DNA from 3 places in the Arthrobacter sp. StoSoilA2 genome. Region 1 is predicted to be linked to each of the others. Evidence: riboswitches for the same ligand, from Rfam matches in the RefSeq annotation. Region 1 holds a riboswitch; each other region holds the start of a gene.

Region 1 (6,159 bases):
CGCAGTAACCAGTGCTTCCGTGCCAAGGGCCAAGGTCGGCTGGATGATCGGGGCAAAGTAGGGCGAGTGGTTCGACGGAACGTCCTCCGGCAAGCGACCCGTCGTCGCCCATTCCTTGAAGTGGGTGGCCTCGATCCCGCCCAGGAACCAAAAAACGAGGGGCGCGCCGGCCGACGTCGCGAGTTCCCCGACGTCTTCACTGCCTGAGACCGGGCCGGGGTCCATGATCCTCGCGGCGCCGAACTTATCGCGAAACGCCGAAGCGATCCTTCCGGCGGCCGATTCATCATTGACCGTCAGCGGGTAGCGCTCCTCATAGTGGAAGTCGGGTTCCTTCAGGGAGCCTGAGGCAGCAGCTTCACTTCGAACGATGCGCTCGATCGAGTTCAGGACTTTCTCCCGCGTGGGCTCGCTGAAGGATCGAATGCTGAGGCCCAGGGTTGCGGTCTCGGGAATGATGTTGTTCTTTGTTCCCGAATGGATTTGCCCAACGGTAACCACTGCAGAATCGCTGGCGGCCAGTTCCCGGGACACCACTCCCTGCAGGCGCATGGTGGCTGCCGCAGCCATGAGGACTGGATCAACGGTGGTTTCAGGCCGGGAGCCGTGGCCGCCGCGCCCATGCAACGTCACGTTGAGGGAATCCGCTGAGGCCATGGCCACGCCGGAACGGATGCCGAACCATCCGGCAGGAAAGGGCGCCACGTGCTGGCCGAGGACCACGTCCGGCTTGGGGACCAGGTCAAAGAGCCCATCCGCCACCATGGCCTGGGCGCCGCCGCCCCATTCTTCGGCCGGCTGGAAGACCGCGATCAGCGTGCCCTGCCAGTCCTGCCGCTGTGCGGCCAACGCTTCCACTGCTCCGAGGAGGCAGCTGACATGTACGTCGTGTCCGCACGCATGCATGATCGGCACCTCACGGCCTTCATGGTCGACGCCGACTGCCGCACTTGCGTAGTCCAGCCCGGTGTCCTCCTTGACCGGTAACGCGTCCATATCCGCACGAAGCATCACCACGGGTCCAGGGCCATTGTCCAGGACCCCTACAACCCCCGTTTTCCCCACGCTGCGGTGGACCAGCAGCCCCAAGTCCTCAAGGTGCCCGCTGATGATCCCGGCTGTTCTGACCTCTTGGAAGGAAAGCTCCGGGTTCGAGTGCAGATCACGGTAGAGGGCTTCCAGGTCAATGCTCATGGGGAATTTTCCTTAACAGGTCGACGCCGCAGGGTCTGGCCAGTGTATCGACGTCATCAGGCAACGACGCCGACCCACACCTTTGCGCTTCAGGGCAAACTTGGTTGCATGGAATCTTCACAAGAGATCACTACCCAAGGCTCAACAGTCGAGGATTGGACCAAGGCCCTGGCAGAGTCCAGCGGATCACCGGGTGGAGGCGCGGGAACGGGCGTGATGCTGGCCGTTGCAGCGTCCCTGGCGTCCATGGTCGCGGGTTACACAGAGGCGTCCGGGCAGGAGTTGGCCGAGCTGCACGTCCGGGCCCGCTCCCTCCGCGAAACCGCCCTTAAGCTGGCTGACGAGGATGCAACGGCGTCGAAGGCTTTCGGTGCGGCCTTCCGGCTTGAACCCGGCCCGGACCGGGAGCAGGCAATCCACCGCGCATCCGTCGATGCAGCCAAGGCCTCCGCTGTGCTCGGCGACCATGCCATCGACGCCATCGAGGACCTGGGATGGCTTGCTGCCCACGGGAACCCAGCACTCATTGCCGACGTCGTGGTGGGGTTTGGAGCCCTCAGGGCAGCCATCGCAGGAGCCCGCACCAACGTGAGCTTTGATCTCGGATCGCTCAGATCCGCGGGCGCGACGCTTGATGAAATCAAGGAAAAGCACCCTGGATTGTGGGCAACGGTAGGCCGGCTCAGCGATGCCCTGGACCGGATTGACGAGCTGGTGGCCGCCGTAGATGACAAGGCTGCACCTACTGACGGCCACTGATTCCCGACGGAACGCCGGCCTACTGCACACCCGGCTACTGCACGCTCGCTTACTGCACGCTCGCTTACCGCGCCTTGGGCACCCTGCGGAGCACGACGGCGGCAAGCACTGCCGCTCCGGCCATCAGTACCAGCCCAATCGCCGCAGTGATGTGGACGCCGGACTCGAAGGCTACCCGGGCGGCGGCTGTCAGTGCATCGGACAAAGGAGCGGGTAGTGCAGCTGCGGCATCCACGGCGCCGGCCAGCGTTTCGCCCGCGTTCCCTGCCGCCTGCGTGGACAAGCCCTCCGGGATGACGAGGTTGTGCTGGTAGGACGCGGTGAGGATAGAGCCCAGCACGGCCGTTCCCAGGAGCGAACCCAGTTCGTATCCGGTTTCGGAAATTGCGGACGCCGCTCCGGACTTGTCGGCCGGTACGGAGCCGAGGATGAGGTCGTTGGAGATGGTCTCCGCTGCGCCAACGCCAACGGCCAGGACAGTCAAAGCTGACAAGAGGAACACCGGTCCGCTGCCGTGGTCACCCACAGCCACCACCAAATAGCCTGCAGCGCTGAGGGTAAGTCCGCCGGCCACTACGAATCCTGGCCGGATGCGCTTTACCAGCGGGACCACTACCAGACCGGCGATGACCGTTGCCAGGAGCGCCAGAATCATTGCAATGCCCGCTTCCATGGGGGACTGGCCTTCAACCAGCTGCAAGTGCTGGGCGAAGAAGTAGATGAAGCCCGTCATGGAAAACAAGGACAGGACGTTGGCCACGATCGCTGTGCTGAATACCCGGTTGCTGAACAGGCGGACATCCAGCATTGGGTTCTCAAGTTGCCGCTGGCGACGGACAAACAGAACGCCCATCACCAGGCCGAAGACCATGAAGGCCGCTGCCGACACCCCGAATCCGTGAACAGCGAATTCCTTGATGCCGTACACGAACGGAGCCATCGTGATCACGGACAGCCCGATACTGGGCACGTCCACGCGGCCGGGGTTGGCGTCCTTGGATTCGGGAATGAGGACCCTGCCGAAGGCGAGGAGCGGCAGGAGCAGGAAGGTCGCCACCAGGAAGACAGCACCCCACCAGAAGTGCTCAACCAGCCAGCCACCGAAGATCGGGCCAAGGGCAGCGCCACCAGAGAATCCGGCGGCCCATACGGCGATCGCGAGCCGCCGGCGGTTCGGATCAGCAAAGATGTTCCGGATCAGGGACAGCGTTGACGGCATCAGCATCGCGCCGAACACGCCAAGGGCTGCGCGGCCGGCAATCAGCCATTCCGCGGAAGGCGCGAACGCCGTAGCAGCCGAAACCGCAGCGAAGCCGGTGCTGCCGATCAGCAGCAGCCGCCGTCGTCCGATCCTGTCGCCCAGGTTGCCCATGGAAACCAGCAATGCCGCCAACACGAGCGGGTAGGCGTCGATGATCCATAGGAGCTGCACGCCACCCACGTCCAGGGAGCGGGCAATTTCGGGCAGGGCGAACGTGAGCGCGGTGTTGTCGACGGCCACCAGCAGCACCGGGAACATCAGGAGTGCCAGGGCCGTCCAGTCGCGCCAAGGTGCGCCTCCACCCATGACAGGACGAGCGGAACGGGGAGCTTGGGTCGAGGACGGCGTGAACATGACAGCTACTGTACCGTCCAGACGGTACAGTTTCAAATTAAGCGCCGCCGACCCCGTAGGGAATGATGTACACATGCCACGAAAACCAGTTGCCAGGGATGCGGTCCTGGATGCCTACGAAGCCCTCCTCATCGAGGTGGGGGAGCGGGCCGCCACCCTCGATGCCGTTGCCAAGCGGGCGGGCGTCTCCAAGGGTGGGCTGCTTTATCACTTCCCCAGCAAGGAATCGCTGATCAGCGCCCTCCTTGAGCGCCTGGATCGGTTGGCCCAGGAAGACGTCGAGCAAATGAAGGCTGCGCCGGACGGCTCTGCGGTTTACTTCATCCGCTCCTCCCTATGGGCGGGAACCCCCATGGATCGGGCTTTGGTCGCTGCCACGAGACTGGCCGAAGTTGCGCATGAGGAGACCCGCCGCAGGTTTGCCGGAATCCAGCAGCAGTGGTTGGACGTCCTGGCCGAGGATGTTGGTCCGGAGGTTGCCAAAGCCGTCAGTTACATGGGCGACGGCCTGTATTTCAATGCCATGTTCGAGGGTGGCCAGGAAGGCGGCAAGGCCGGGCGGGAGGCCGACGTCGAGATCCTCCTTGGCATCCTGGACCGGCTCCGCAAGTAGCGGGCCATCCATTTGCGGCGACGCCCCCGACGTAGGACAATTGAGCCTTGTGGTGCGTCTTCACAGGGGCCCGCAAAAAATTGAATATGCCTTTGATCTGCGGCGGGAGAGTCCCGCAAGCAAGTGATGCGGGCGCCGTAGGAGCAAACCCTCCCCAGGAATCTCTCAGGCCCACGCACCGCCGCGGCGAGGCAACTCTGGAAAGTAGCAGGCCTTTTGCTGCGCCCTCTTGGCGCGGAAGAAGTGCTGTGCTCACCGACGGTGCAAGCGATCGTTGTTCAAGCAACACGCGGAAACTCTCAGGTCCAATACAGAGCGGGGAGGAACCCGAGCCGCTGTGGCGTACCCAACGCCGCCCAAGTAATGGAGTTCCTTCGTGACGGTTAGTTCAGCCTCCACCACCTTCGTCGACCGGCACATTGGCGCCCGCCGCCAGGCCGACATTGAAACCATGCTCAAGACGGTCGGCTACGACACCGTTGATTCCCTGGTTGATACAGCCGTTCCCAACGACATCCGCCAGGACGTTGCCCTCACCCTTGAAAACGCGCTCAGCGAAGTTGAGGTGCTGGCCGAGCTGCGCAAGCTTGCGTCCAAGAACAAGACCGCCGTCCAGATGATCGGCCAGGGCTACTACGACACCGTCACGCCGCCGGTTATCCGCAGGAACATCCTTGAATCCCCGGCCTGGTACACCGCGTACACGCCCTACCAGCCGGAAATCTCCCAGGGCCGCCTCGAAGCTCTGCTGAACTTCCAGACCATGGTCCAGGACCTCGTGGGCCTGCCGATCGCCAACGCCTCCCTTCTGGATGAAGCAACGGCAGTGGCCGAAGCCGTGCTGATGATGCGCCGCGCCAACAAGAACAAGGCCGCCCATGACGGCAAGACGGTCCTCGACGCCGACTGCCTTCCCCAGACCATTGCCATCGTGAAGGGCCGTGCCGAGGCACTCGGCTTCGAGGTTGAGGTCGCTGACCTTTCGCTCGGCCTCCCGGAAGGCGCCATCAACGGCGTCGTCCTGCAGCAGCCCGGCGTTTCCGGCCGCGTGTTCGATCACTCCGCCGTCATCGCTGACGCCAAGGAACGTGGCGCGCTCGTCACCGTGGCTGCAGACCTGCTCTCGCTGACGCTCATCACGCCTCCGGGCGAGCAGGGCGCCGATATCGCCGTCGGCTCCGCCCAGCGCCTGGGCGTTCCGCTGTTCTTCGGCGGCCCGCACGCCGCCTACATGGCCGTCCAGAAGGGCCTCGAGCGTTCCATGCCGGGACGTCTGGTGGGCGTTTCCAAGGACGACGCCGGTGTCCCCGCCTACCGCTTGGCGCTGCAGACCCGCGAGCAGCACATCCGGCGCGAGAAGGCCACGTCCAACATCTGCACGGCCCAGGCCCTGCTTGCCATCGTCGCCTCCATGTACGCCGTCTACCACGGTCCCGAAGGCCTGAAGGCAATCGCCGAAACCGCCCACGGTCACGCACGCAGCCTTGCAGCCTCACTGAAGGGCGCCGGCGTCGAGGTCCTTCACACATCCTTCTTCGACACCATCACCGTCCGCGTTCCCGGCAAAGCTGCCGGGATCGTAGCCGCTGCCGAGGCCAAGGGAATCAACCTGCGCGGGATTGACGCTGATCTGGTGGGCATTTCTGTTGACGAGACCACTACCTCAGAGATTGTCCGCGGCGTCCTGGATGTCTTCGGCGCTTCGGTCACCGAATCCGCTGAAGGTTTTGCGCTGGAATCGTTCGTTGAGCGTACGAGCGACTTCATGCAGCACCCGGTATTCAACACGCACCGCTCCGAAACCCAACTGCTGCGCTACATCCGCAAGCTTTCGGACCGGGACCTCGCCTTGGACCGCACCATGATTCCGCTAGGTTCCTGCACCATGAAGCTGAACGCAACCGCCGAGATGGAAGCAATCTCCTGGCCGGAGTTCGCCTCCATCCACCCGTTCGCTCCGGACTCCCAGACCGCGGGA
Region 2 (6,159 bases), 140 kb from region 1:
TTACTCCACCCTGGCAAGGTCGCAGCCTGCCGCCATCCGCGATGCAGCGCAGTTCCTCGCGGACCTTGAGGACGCGTTGCAGCCCCACGCGCACACCACCGCCAACTGGGAAAGCGACGTCGCCGCCTTGGTGGACAAGCACGTGCTTGCCTCCCGCCGACTGAATGTCCGCGGACTCGCTGCGCCCTTGGCAGGCCGAACGTTCGCGTCCCGCCGGGAACTGGATCTGGCGATAACGGCCTACCTGGACGACGACGCACGACGCTCCGCACTGGGCGAAGCGGATCCCGTGAAAATGGCAATCGGCGCACTGCACACCGGCAGGGCGATCCTGAAGTCCGTCGTGGCAGACGGTGGTATCACGGACGAATCGTGGGTCGCTGAACTGAGGGGATGGTTCGAAGCGTTCGTTGAAGGCCTTGCCAGCGGGGCCCCGGCACTGCGTTCGGAGCAGTTGGCTGCTCTGGCGCGTGCCGGCGTCGTGGGTTTCGTTGGACCCGACCCGAAGTTCAGTGTGGATAGGAGCGCCAAGGTTTTCCGGGCAGTCTCTCCATGGGTCCACGACGGGCCAGCGGAGGCACCCACGTTGATTGAAGCGATGTCGCCGGCCAACAGGGTGGGCATCAATATTTCTCCACTCCTGGAACAACTCATGGCAGAAGGCCTTGTGCGAACCAAAATCATGATGAGTGCCGAGGGCACGCCGGTGCAGACAACCGGACTGGATGTGGAACCGCACCCGTACCGGCCTGTGGCGTCCAACGGCTCTGTGACCCGGGGGATGTATGTTTTGGGCCTGCAATTGTCGGCGACCCAGTGGGGAACGGCCATTGCTGCCGAGGCGCGTCCAGCGACCGGGAAGGCTTATGCCAGTGGCCAGCGAACCCTGCGGGATGCTGACGAAATCGCCCGTAGCATTCTGGCCAGCTAGCTGCCTTTGTTTGCGGTGTGTCCAATGCTTCGCTAGTGTGTGAGCTGCATCACCGGCAAAGTGGTGCGCGCTTTTGATCTGCGGCGGGAGAGTCCTGCCGGTACATCCCGTCAGGCGCCGTAGGAGCAAACCCTCCCCAGGAATCTCTCAGGCCCATGTACCGCCGCGGCGAGGCAACTCTGGAAAGCAGTCCGGGCATCCGGGCTCACCGAAGGTGCAAGCAGGCCATCCCTGCGGAAACTCTCAGGTCCACCTACAGAGTGGGGAGGAACCCGAATCATCGTGGCACCCAGTGCCGCCTGAACAATGGAGTTCCTCTTGACGATTCAGCGCCCACCATCCTCGGTCCCGCATCCAGCAGGCTCACCACACCTCGAACCACACCTCGAACGGCAGCTCAGCAACCGGCACATCCAGCTGATCGCGATAGGCGGTGCAATTGGCACGGGCCTGTTCATGGGCTCGGGAAAGACCATTTCTGCCGCTGGTCCATCCGTCATTTTCGTGTACATGATCATCGGCTTCATGCTCTTCTTCGTCATGCGCGCCATGGGCGAGCTGCTCCTGAGCAACCTGAACTACAAATCCTTCAGCGACTTTGCAGCGGACCTGCTGGGTCCCTGGGCAGGGTTCTTCACCGGCTGGACCTACTGGTTCTGCTGGGTCATTACCGGCATCGCCGACGTCATCGCGATCGCCGGGTACTCCAAGGAGCTCTGGCCGTCCCTTCCACTCTGGGTGCCCGGATTGATCACCATCGGAATCCTGCTGCTTCTGAACCTGGCTACTGTGAAAGCATTCGGGGAGACCGAATTCTGGTTCGCCCTCATCAAGATCGTCGCCATCGCGGCACTGATCATCGTCGGTTTGTTCATGATTTTCAGCGGATTCCAGTCCGACGCCGGACCGGCCAGCTTCACCAACCTGTGGAGCCACGGTGGCTTCTTCCCCAACGAATTCATGGGCTTCGTCGCCGGTTTCCAGATCGCCGTCTTCGCTTTCGTCGGCATTGAACTGGTAGGCACCACGGCCGCCGAGGCCAAGGACCCGGAGAAGAACCTGCCCAAGGCCATCAACTCGATTCCGATCCGCGTGCTGCTCTTCTATGTGGGTGCCCTCATCATCCTGATGTCGGTCACCCCGTGGACCCAGTTCGCGGCCGGCCACAGCCCATTCATTGCGATGTTCACCCTGGCCGGCCTGGGCGCGGCGGCTACCATCGTCAACCTAGTGGTTCTCAGCTCTGCGATGTCCTCAGCCAACTCGGGTATCTACTCAACGTCCCGCATGGTTTACGGACTGGCCCAGGAAGGCGACGCGCCGGCTGTGTTTGGCGCGCTCTCAAGCCGCAAAGTACCCCGCAACGCCCTGTTCCTTTCCTGCGTCCTGCTGCTGTCCGGCGTCGTCCTCATGTATGCCGGCCAGGACATCGGCAAGGCGTTCGACATGGTGACCACCGTGTCTGCTGTCTGCTTCGTCTTCGTATGGTCCATCATCCTGGCCAGCTACCTTGCATTCCGCAAGCGGCGGCCACACCTGCATGATGCTTCGGCGTTCAAAATGCCAGGCGGCGTGGTGATGGTGTGGGTGGTTTTTGCGTTCTTTGCGTTCGTGCTTTGGACCCTGACCACGCAGCCGGACACTTTTGCTGCGCTCCTGGCCACGCCGCTGTGGTTCCTGATTCTGGGGGTGGCCTGGGTCATCCTGCGTCGCCGGCCAGCGCACCTGGTTCGCTTTAGGGAGTTCCAGGCGCAGCTTGAGAAGGACGCCAAGCACACGGAGGAACCCGAGCTCGCCAAGAAGTAGGCGAAAATCCAAAAAGGTAGCCCCTCACGAGTCATCCTCGTGAGGGGCTACCTTTTTGGCGGGTTATGCGAAGGGGCCGCCTAGCCCCTCAGACACTTCTGGTACTCCAACCAGGCCCACGCGTAGTGCAACCAGCCCACGGCGTCGTACCACTTGGACGGTTTGGTGGGCGGAGTGCATTGCGGGGGATTCGTGCCGCTCCCTGCAACCGTCACCAGGGCCTTTACCACGGCTCCGGACTCGACGGCGGTCAGCACCAATGTGCCACTGCCTGCAGCTGCCGCCGCGGGAACCTTGAGGTTCACTGTGGCAGTGCCTGCCGTTACCGGCACGGAGTCGAGCGTTATCGCCGCGCCCTTGCTGTCCACGAAGACGGCATTGAGAGTGTTGTTGGCCGGGCTGCCGATCGAGGTGAGGTTCAGCTTGGAGATAGCGAGTGCCATGGGCTCACCCGCTTTGACCTCTGCGGCGGTGGTGTTTACCACGGCAACTGACCGGCGCGCGAAGTCCGGAGACACGGGGTTGTGCTCACGGAGGTACTTGATCCAGGCATCGCGGTCCACCAACCCGGTGTCTTTCGTGTTGCTGCCTTCCTTGAAGATGCGGAAGTTGTCGCCGCCGGTAGCCAGGAAGCTGAACGTACCGATCCTGTACTGCTTGGCGGGGTCGATGACTGCGCCGCCTACCCAGATGCCGGTGATGCGGTCGCCTTCCGGGCGGGCGGCGTCGTAGGTGTAGTTGACGTTCCTGGAAAGTCCAAGCTGCTGGTACGGGCGGCTGGGAAGTGTTCCGTCAACGTTGGTCTGCCACTGCTGCTCAAGAAGGGTCTTGAACTGGGCGCCAGTGAGGGAGGTAGTCCACAGGTTGTTCACGAACGGCAGGACCGCGTTGGCCTCAGCGTAGGTGATGGTGCCGTCCGGGGCGTAGTAGAGCTCGTTACGCAGGCCGCCAGGGTTCACGACGCCGATCTCCGCCGCACCCAGTTCAGGCGCCTGGAGCGTGTCCACCAAGGAGTCCGCTACCAGGTTTCCGAGGGTGGATTCGTTCGCGCGGTCGTCCCGCTTGGGGGCGCCGCCAGCCGGATCCGGAGTGAAGGCGGTGGTGATATCAGCTGTCACTGCACCCACCGGCTGATTCCCGATCACGGCAGCATCGGCAAGAGCCTTGTCCACGATCGCCTTGACTGCGGCCACGCGAGGATAGGCGGCAACGAGGCTTTCCGAAGTGTCCGTGGTCCGATCCACCACGGCAGCCTTATAGCTCGTGACCGAATGCGTGGTGGTATCGATGGTGAGAGTAACGCTTCCCACGTTTTCGCCGTAGTTACCGGTCTGCACAATGGGACGGGTTTTGCCGGTGGGCTGGCCGTTGGCGTCCAGCAAGGGTGCGTCCCAGGCGTATTCCTTGTGGGTGTGCCCGGTGAAGATGGCGGCTACGTCTCGGGTGGTCTCGTTGACGAGCTTGGCGAACGGTCCACCGGCTGCGACTTCCTGCTCCAGGGTGGCACCCTCCGGTGTGCCCGATGCAGCGCCGTCGTGGTTTTCCACGATGATCAGATCGGCCAGGTCTTCTGCCTTGATCTTTGCGGCCACCCGGTTGATGGCTTCCACCGGATCACCGAACTCAAGATCCGTGATGCCGGCGGGAGTCACCAGTGACGGCACTTCCTGCGTGACTGTGCCGATGACAGCCACCCGGATGCCGTTCATCTCCAGGACCTTGTACTCCGGCAGGACCGGAGTCTTGGTGCCCGCCTGGTAAACGTTCGCGCCCAAGTAGGCAAACTTGGCGTTGGTACCATCGGCGATGACGCGGTCGCGCAGATCCTGCCACCCGCCGTCGAACTCGTGGTTGCCCACTGCCGAAGCCCGGAGTTCCAAGGCATTGAGGACGTCGATGGTCGGCTGGTCCTTGGCAACCGAGGACGCGAAGAGCGAAGCGCCGATGTTGTCTCCAGCAGAAATGAAGGCGGTTGCGCCGGGGGCGGCCTCGGCGCGGAGCTTCTCCACAGTGCCGGCGAAGAGGACAGTGTTGGAGTCGATCCGGCCGTGGAAGTCGTTGATGCCAAGGAACTGCAGGTCAACAGTGGCCGGCACAGCCGGTCCCAGGTTCATACCCACCACCACGGGGTCGTGATCGCTGGCGCGGAACTCGTCCCCGGCATAGTAGTTGGTCACATTGTTGTTATACCTGCTGTACTCCAGCGCCACGGACTCCACGGAGTTGATGTTCCAAATGTCGGTTCCCGTGACTATCCCGGCCGCTGCCGGGGAAGCAAGGATGTGGTCCAGCGAGCCCACCATGCCCCCGAAGAGGTAAGAGTGCTTGCCGGTACCAGCTTCAAGGTCCGCGTAGCCTGCGCCAGTGAGGACATTGATGGGGTCTTCCTTGGCATAGGCGTTGAAGTCGCCAATCAGGAAGACCTTGTCTGTGCCCTTGGTGGCTTGGAGGTCCCTGGAGAAGGCGAGGAGTGATTCAGCCTGCTTTGTGCGGGCAATGTTCGAGGCGCCCTGGCCCTTGTCCGTGTCATCCGGGGTTGCAGCGGAACCCTTGGACTTGAAGTGGTTCACGATAGCTATGAACTTCTTGTCCTCGTCCGCGCCGACTGGCTTGAAGACCTGCGCCAGCGGTTTGCGGGCGCTTGCAAAAGCCACGGTGTCGTTGTGGATGATTGACTCCCCGACCGGCTCGGCTACGGCCTTCTTGTAAATGAACGCGGTGCGGATCATATCCTCATCGCTGGGAGGGGGAGCGTTTGCGGGTGTCCGCACGTAGTCCCATACGCCCGGCGTCTTCACATTGAGGGCGTCCACCAGCTTGGACAAAGCGTCATCACGGTTCTTGCCGAACTGGGCGGAGTTCTCGATTTCCTCAAGGGATACGACGTCCGCACCTGCCTTGGTAATCGCAGCGACGATCTTGCCCTGCTGGCGCTGGAGGTTCTCAGCATTGGCAGCACCGCGGGCGTTGCAACCTTCCTTGACCGTGATCGGATTCTCGTCCCGGTCGGTGTAGAAAATGCAGCCGCTGAGCTGGTCGCCGGTAGTGGTGAAGTAGTTCAGCACATTGAAGGAGGCAAGCTTTAGGTTTCCGCCAACGTCAGCGGGGCCGTCGGGACGGGTTGTCGTGAAGCTTGCAGGCTGCACAGTCTCCGCATTCACGGGAGTCAGCGCCGTGAGGGGCTGGAACTTCCACGAATTATTGCCGTAGCCCAGGATCACGTCTGTCCGGAATTGCACCGGAGAGCCCACGCGGACGGGATCGGACGTGGTCAGGTATGGCAGTTGCTGGGCCTTCGTGGTGGCGTCCTTGAGGAAGTTGGTGGACGCGCCGTCGTCGAGCTTGATGGCACGGAGGGCGTTCTCGGCCACCACGTCGGCATATTCTGCTGAACCATAGGTAGCGACCGCCGTCGGCTGCAC
Region 3 (6,159 bases), 1.3 Mb from region 1:
CCGGACCGCTGACCCAGACTTCGCCCATGTGGGAGAGGTCGAAGAGGCCAGCTGCGTTACGGACTGCGTGGTGTTCGGCGAGCTCGGACTCGTACTTGAGCGGCATCTGCCAGCCGCCGAAGTCCGTGAACGAGGCCCCGGCTTTTTTGTGCTGCTCGTAGAGAGCGGTGTAGTTCTCAGTCATTGAGTCAGTCCTTTAGTTCTCGACGTCTGCGGTGTTGTCCTCGAACGCTTCAAGGGGTGGGCAGGAGCAGACCAGGTTGCGGTCGCCAGCAGCGCCGTCAATGCGTCCGACCGGCGGGAAGTACTTGTCCTGCTTAAGGTGGTGGACGGGGAACGCTGCCTGCTCCCGCGTGTAGTCGCGGTCCCATGCAGAACTCACGACGGCGGCAGCCGTGTGCGGCGCGTTACGCAGCGGCGAGTTCTCAACAGTGAAATCGCCGGTGGCAACCTGCTCGATTTCGGCACGGATGGTGATCATGGCTTCAATGAAGCGGTCGATCTCGGCGAGGTCCTCGGACTCGGTCGGCTCCACCATCAAAGTGCCCGCAACCGGGAACGCCAAGGTGGGAGCGTGGAAACCGAAGTCGATGAGGCGCTTGGCCACGTCCTCAGCCGTGACGCCGGTGCGGGCAGTCAGTTCGCGGAGATCCAGGATGCACTCGTGGGCAACAAGACCGCCTTCGCCGGTGTAAAGAACCGGGAAGTGCTCATCCAAGCGGGAGGCAACGTAGTTCGCAGCAAGCAGCGCGGACTTGGTGGCTTCGGTGAGGCCCTGGCCACCCATGAGCTTCACGTAGGCCCAGGAAATGGGGAGCACGCCGGCGGAGCCGTAGCGGGATGCAGAGATGGCCACGCCACCTTCAGACGAAACATTGTTCGCATCTCCGGGCATGAACGGTGCCAGGTGGGCCTTGGCTGCAACCGGTCCAACACCAGGTCCGCCGCCGCCGTGCGGGATGCAGAAAGTCTTGTGCAGGTTCAGGTGGGATACATCGCCGCCGAACTTGCCCGGCTGGGCGAGCCCAACGAGTGCGTTGAGGTTTGCGCCGTCAACGTACACCTGGCCTCCGGCAGCATGGATCGCGTCGCAGACCTCCCGGACATCGGCGTCGTACACACCGTGCGTGGACGGGTAGGTGATCATGATGGCCGAAAGGGCGTCCTTGTTGGCCTCGATCTTGGCTGCCAGGTCCGCGTGGTCGATCGTGCCGTCAGCGGCCGTGGCCACCACAACAACCTTCATGCCAGCGAGCACAGCCGAGGCCGCGTTGGTGCCGTGGGCAGAGGCCGGAATCAGGCACACGTTGCGCTGCTCGTCGCCGCGGGAAAGATGGTATCCGCGGATCGCAAGGAGGCCGGCGAGCTCACCCTGCGAACCGGCGTTCGGCTGGATGGAGACCTGGTCGTAGCCGGTGATCTCAGTGAGGTCGGCTTCCAGTCCTTCAATGAGCTCGCGCCACCCAGCGGTCTGGTGATCCGGAGCGAACGGGTGGATCGAGGCGAACTCCGGCCAGGAGATTGCTTCCATCTCAGCTGTAGCGTTGAGCTTCATGGTGCAGGAACCCAGCGGGATCATGGTGCGATCCAGTGCGAGGTCCCGGTCGGACAGCTTGCGGATATAGCGCAACAGCTGCGTCTCGGAACGGTGCGTGTTGAACACGGGGTGCTGCAGGAAATCACTGGTTCGGACCACGTCTGAGGGCAGCTCAAACCCGGAAGCGTCCTTCACCGGACCGGCACCAAAAGCGACGGCTACCGCAGAGAGGACCTCCGGCGTCGTGGTTTCATCGAGGGAAACGCCAACCGTGTCAGCATCGATGCGACGCAGGTTGATACCGCGGGCTTCGGCGGCGGCGATGACTTTGTCAGCCTTGCCGGGTACGCGGACAGTGAGGGTGTCGAAGAAGGATTCAGACACGAGTTCACGGCCGGCGGTCTTGAGGGCAGTGGCCAGCGTGCGGGCGTGGCCGTGCACGCTTTCGGCGATCGCCTTCAGGCCTTCCGGACCGTGGTAAACCGCGTACATCGACGCCACGATGGCGAGCAGTGCCTGCGCGGTGCAGATGTTGGACGTGGCCTTTTCGCGGCGGATGTGCTGCTCGCGGGTCTGAAGGGCCAGGCGGTAGGCCGGGACTCCGGCGTTGTCCTTGGAGACGCCGACGATGCGGCCCGGGAGCGTGCGCTCCATGCCTTCGCGGACTGCCATGTACGCAGCGTGGGGGCCGCCGAAGAACAGCGGAACACCAAAGCGCTGCGCAGTTCCGACGGCGATGTCGGCGCCCTGCTCGCCCGGGGGCGTGATGAGGGTGAGCGCCAAAAGGTCGGCAGCGACAGTGACCAGCGCGCCGCGCTCCTTGGCGTCAGCGATCACGCCGGAGTGGTCGAAAACGCGGCCCGAAACGCCGGGCTGCTGCAGGACGATGCCGTTGATCTCGCCGTCGGGAAGCCCGGCGGATAGGTCGGCAATCTCCACCTCGAAGCCGAGCGCCTCGGCGCGGCCCTTCACGATGGCGATGGTCTGCGGGAGGAGGTCGGCGTCCAGGACGGTCTTGCCGTCCTTCGCGGTTTTGGACTTGTTGGCGCGACGCATCAGCAGCACAGCCTCGGCCACAGCGGTGGCTTCATCCAGCAGCGAAGCGTTGGCCACGGGAAGTCCGGTGAGGTCCTGGACCATGGTCTGGAAGTTCAGGAGAGCTTCGAGGCGGCCCTGCGAAATCTCGGGCTGGTAAGGCGTGTACGCCGTGTACCAGGCTGGCGCTTCAAGGATGTTGCGGCGGATAACCGGCGGCGTGACGGTGTCGTAGTAGCCCTGGCCGATCAGCTGGATGGCGGTCTTGTTCTTGGACGCAAGCTTGCGGAGCTCGGCGAGGACCTGGGTCTCGCCAAGGGCGGCTTGAAGCGTCAGCGGCGTGGCTTGCCGGATGGAATCGGGGACCGCAACATCTACCAGGCCGTCTACGGAGTCGTAGCCGATTGCCTTGAGCATGGTGTCAACGTCGGCCTGGCGGCGGGCGCCGATGTGCCGGTCCGCGAAAGCGGTGGGGGTTGATTGAACAGTCAAGAGGAACTCCATGATTCAGGCGCCCTATGTGCGCCACGATGATGTGGGTTCCTCCCCGCTCTGTATTGGACCTGAGAGATTCCGCAGGAATGGTTGCCTGCTTGCACCGTCGGTGAGCCCAGTTACCTGGACTGCTTTCCAGAGTTGCCTCGCCGTGGCGGTACGTGGGCCTGAGAGATTCCTGGGGAGGATTTGCTCCTACGGCGCCTGACTGGATGTACCGGCAGGACTCTCCCGCCACAGATCAAAAGCATTGCGTCACGTCAGTGACACGGTTCACACCATAGCGGGTTATCTGGAAAAAGCGCAAGCAAGGGATACCTACCGGTGCATTGCCTCGTGGATCTGGAGAGCGAACCACAACTGGGCAACAGTGGAGGTTTCACCCATGTCCAGCCCCGTCAATTCGCCGATTTTTCGTATCCGATAGATGATGGTTTGCCGATGCGCGAACAGGGCAGCTGCGGTCTTTTGCCAGGAACGCTGCGAGTCCAGATAGGTCCTCAGCGTGACGATGAGATCGCCTTCCTGGCTCTGCTCGTAATCGAAAATCGGGCCGAGGAGACGCCGGACCAGCGCAGTTCCTTCCTCGAAACCCGTCAGCCCCAGCCACGATGGTCCCTGCGCGTAACGGGCCAAGCCAAGCTTGTTCGCCCGGGCCGATCCGAGCGCCCACAGTGACTCCTGCAGCGCGCGCTGAATGCCGGCCACTGCCGCCGGAGCGCTGATCCCGATCGCGGCATCCGCCCCTGCGCAATGCACCAAAATGTCGTCCGGCACATCAGCAGGGACCACGACGTGCAGCCGGTTGTTCCGCTTCAGGGAAGCCGACGCAACCCCGTGCCGCCACAGTTCGATGTGCACGTTAGCCAGCCTGTCGCCGTCGTCCGCTGCTTTATTGCCGGCGTCCGCGTAGAGCGAGGCGAGCAGGAAATCCTGGGGCGGAACATCAAAACCGGCCAGCCGGCTCTCCATCTCGGCCGCACCCAAACGTCCATCCATGGCCTGCAGCAGGAACTCACCCGCCAGCCGATGGCGGCCTTCAAGCGAGAGGACGATGCGCGAAAGCTGCAGTCCCAGCACCGTTGCGGCGTGCAGAAGTACGACGGCGTCCGGGTGCGGTTCGCTGTTGGGCAGCACCACGAGGAGCGCGTTGGCGTGGGTCGGGATGTCCATGGTCAGCACGTGCCGGCCCCGGATCCGGTGCCACTGGAAGTTCTTACCCGCCAAGGACACATGCCCGGAAAGCGGAGCCCATTCATCCGCAAGGAACCCCGGGACCGGCTGTCCCTCCGGGTGCCAGGGATGCAGGCAGCGGCGGTCCACCACGAACAGCTCCGCATCCAGTTCGGTGGCGAGCCGTTGGACCAGGCTCTGCCAATGGTCCTCCGAGGCGCCGGCCGTTCGGAGCAGGTCGTAAACCCTGGCCGTCTGCCGCAAGCGCCGGGACTCTTCGAGCAGGGAGGACTCGGCAACCGAGCGGGCGATCGCGATGAACGGCAGCGGGTAGGGGATGTTGATGAGCGGCAGCGGCAGCCGATCGCAGGCCGCCAGGAAATCCTGCGTCAGCGGCGGCGCGTGCATCTTCTCGCCGATGGCCAAGGCGCTTGCCCCGCTGTCCATCAGTGCCTCTGCGAGCGCCACTTGTCCCGCGGCATCGGCGGGAATCGAGAGCCCATTGGTCATCATGAGCTCGCCGCCTGTGACCCATTCCCAGAGCCTGGGCAGATCGGAGGTGTGGGCCCAGGTGATCCGGTTGTCGCGGCCTGCGTCACCGGCCAGAAGGCTGAGCCCGAGTTGGGGTTCAGCCACGAGTTCGGCGACCGTGATTGCCATCGGATGAGGTCCTGACTCTATGATTCCCGGGGCCCGTTCCGGACTTTTAGACATTCGTCTAAGCGTCTGGGCCATTTGTAGTCAATGTACCGCTATTCGCCGTGACCCGCGTCACCAAGAATGGAATTACTTACTTCCCGCTCAATGGCGAGCACCCCTCACACCAAGGAACCGGCAATGACAATCCACAAGCCCATCGGCCCTGTCGACGCAACCAAAGTCCCCCGGTATGCCGGACTCGGCACCTTCGCCCGCCTCCCCCAAATTGACCGCGTCCCGGACTATGACATTGCGATTGTCGGCGTACCGTTCGACGGCGGAACCTCCTTCCGGCCCGGCGCCCGTTTCGGTCCTGCCGCGGTTCGCGAGGCCTCGCGTCTCCTGCGCCCGGGCTACCACCCGGAGCTCGACGTCGAACCCGTTTACGAAGCCCAGGTTGTGGACGCCGGCGACATCGCCTGCACGCCCTACGACATCACCCGCGCTGTTCGTGAGATCGAGGAGCAGGCGTTGCCCCTCATCAGCGAAGACAAGCGGCTGATCTCGATCGGCGGCGACCACACGATTGCCCTGCCGATGCTCAGGGCCCTGAACAAGGTCCATGGTCCGGTGGCTTTGCTGCACTTTGACGCACACCTGGATACGTGGGACACGTACTTTGACCAGCCCATTACGCACGGAACCATCTTCCGGCGGGCGTTCGAGGAAGGCCTCCTTGTGGAGGACAAGTCGATGCACGTCGGCATCCGTGGCCCTGTGTATGACCGCAATGACTTCCTCAGGGACCACGAGTTCGGGTTCCAGATCATCCGCTGCTCGGACCTGGATGTCATCGGTGTCCCGGCGGCAATCCAGCAGGTGAAGGACAGGCTCGGCGACACCCCGGTGTACGTCTCCATCGACATCGACGTCCTGGACCCCGCATTCGCTCCCGGTACGGGCACCCCGGAGATGGGCGGACTCCACTCCCGCGAACTCCTGGCCCTGCTCCGCGGCCTGAACGGCATCAACATCGTGGGCGCCGACGTCGTGGAGGTCGCTCCGGCCTACGACCATGCGGACATCACAACCGTCGCTGCGGCCACCCTTGTTTTCGACCTTCTCGGCCTGATGGTGAACCGCAGCAAAGCCACTACAGTCCGTGAACTGGCTTCGACGTCCCGGAGCGCATCATGAATGCGCCCTTGGCCACCCACGAAGTTCCCCGGCTTGAGGACAAAACCATCCAGCCGATCCCGCTGAATGAGCGGCACGGCAAG

The links. Region 1 has a riboswitch for glycine ahead of gcvP (aminomethyl-transferring glycine dehydrogenase). Riboswitches for the same ligand answer to the same signal wherever they lie in the genome.
Region 2: it holds a riboswitch for glycine, as region 1 does, so the genes downstream of both, cycA (D-serine/D-alanine/glycine transporter) here and gcvP (aminomethyl-transferring glycine dehydrogenase) in region 1, are expected to answer to the same signal.
Region 3: it holds a riboswitch for glycine, as region 1 does, so the genes downstream of both, gcvP (aminomethyl-transferring glycine dehydrogenase) here and gcvP (aminomethyl-transferring glycine dehydrogenase) in region 1, are expected to answer to the same signal.

What each region holds. Positions count from the first base shown of each region.
Region 1 covers NZ_AP024643.1:1,006,106-1,012,264, forward strand. Annotated here, with positions in the region: gene LDN82_RS04755 (amidohydrolase) at 1-1,194, opposite strand, end outside; gene LDN82_RS04760 (cyclodeaminase/cyclohydrolase family protein) at 1,303-1,953, shown strand; gene LDN82_RS04765 (MFS transporter) at 2,018-3,568, opposite strand; gene LDN82_RS04770 (TetR/AcrR family transcriptional regulator) at 3,642-4,181, shown strand; glycine riboswitch at 4,275-4,372, shown strand; gene gcvP (aminomethyl-transferring glycine dehydrogenase) at 4,558-6,159, shown strand, end outside.
Region 2 covers NZ_AP024643.1:865,180-871,338, forward strand. Annotated here, with positions in the region: gene LDN82_RS04140 (FAD/NAD(P)-binding protein) at 1-931, shown strand, start outside; glycine riboswitch at 1,006-1,104, shown strand; gene cycA (D-serine/D-alanine/glycine transporter) at 1,250-2,737, shown strand; gene LDN82_RS04150 (ExeM/NucH family extracellular endonuclease) at 2,818-6,159, opposite strand, start outside.
Region 3 covers NZ_AP024643.1:4,680,596-4,686,754, forward strand. Annotated here, with positions in the region: gene gcvT (glycine cleavage system aminomethyltransferase GcvT) at 1-184, opposite strand, end outside; gene gcvP (aminomethyl-transferring glycine dehydrogenase) at 197-3,064, opposite strand; glycine riboswitch at 3,213-3,311, opposite strand; gene LDN82_RS21425 (PucR family transcriptional regulator) at 3,386-4,900, opposite strand; gene speB (agmatinase) at 5,078-6,076, shown strand; gene LDN82_RS21435 (cytosine permease) at 6,073-6,159, shown strand, end outside.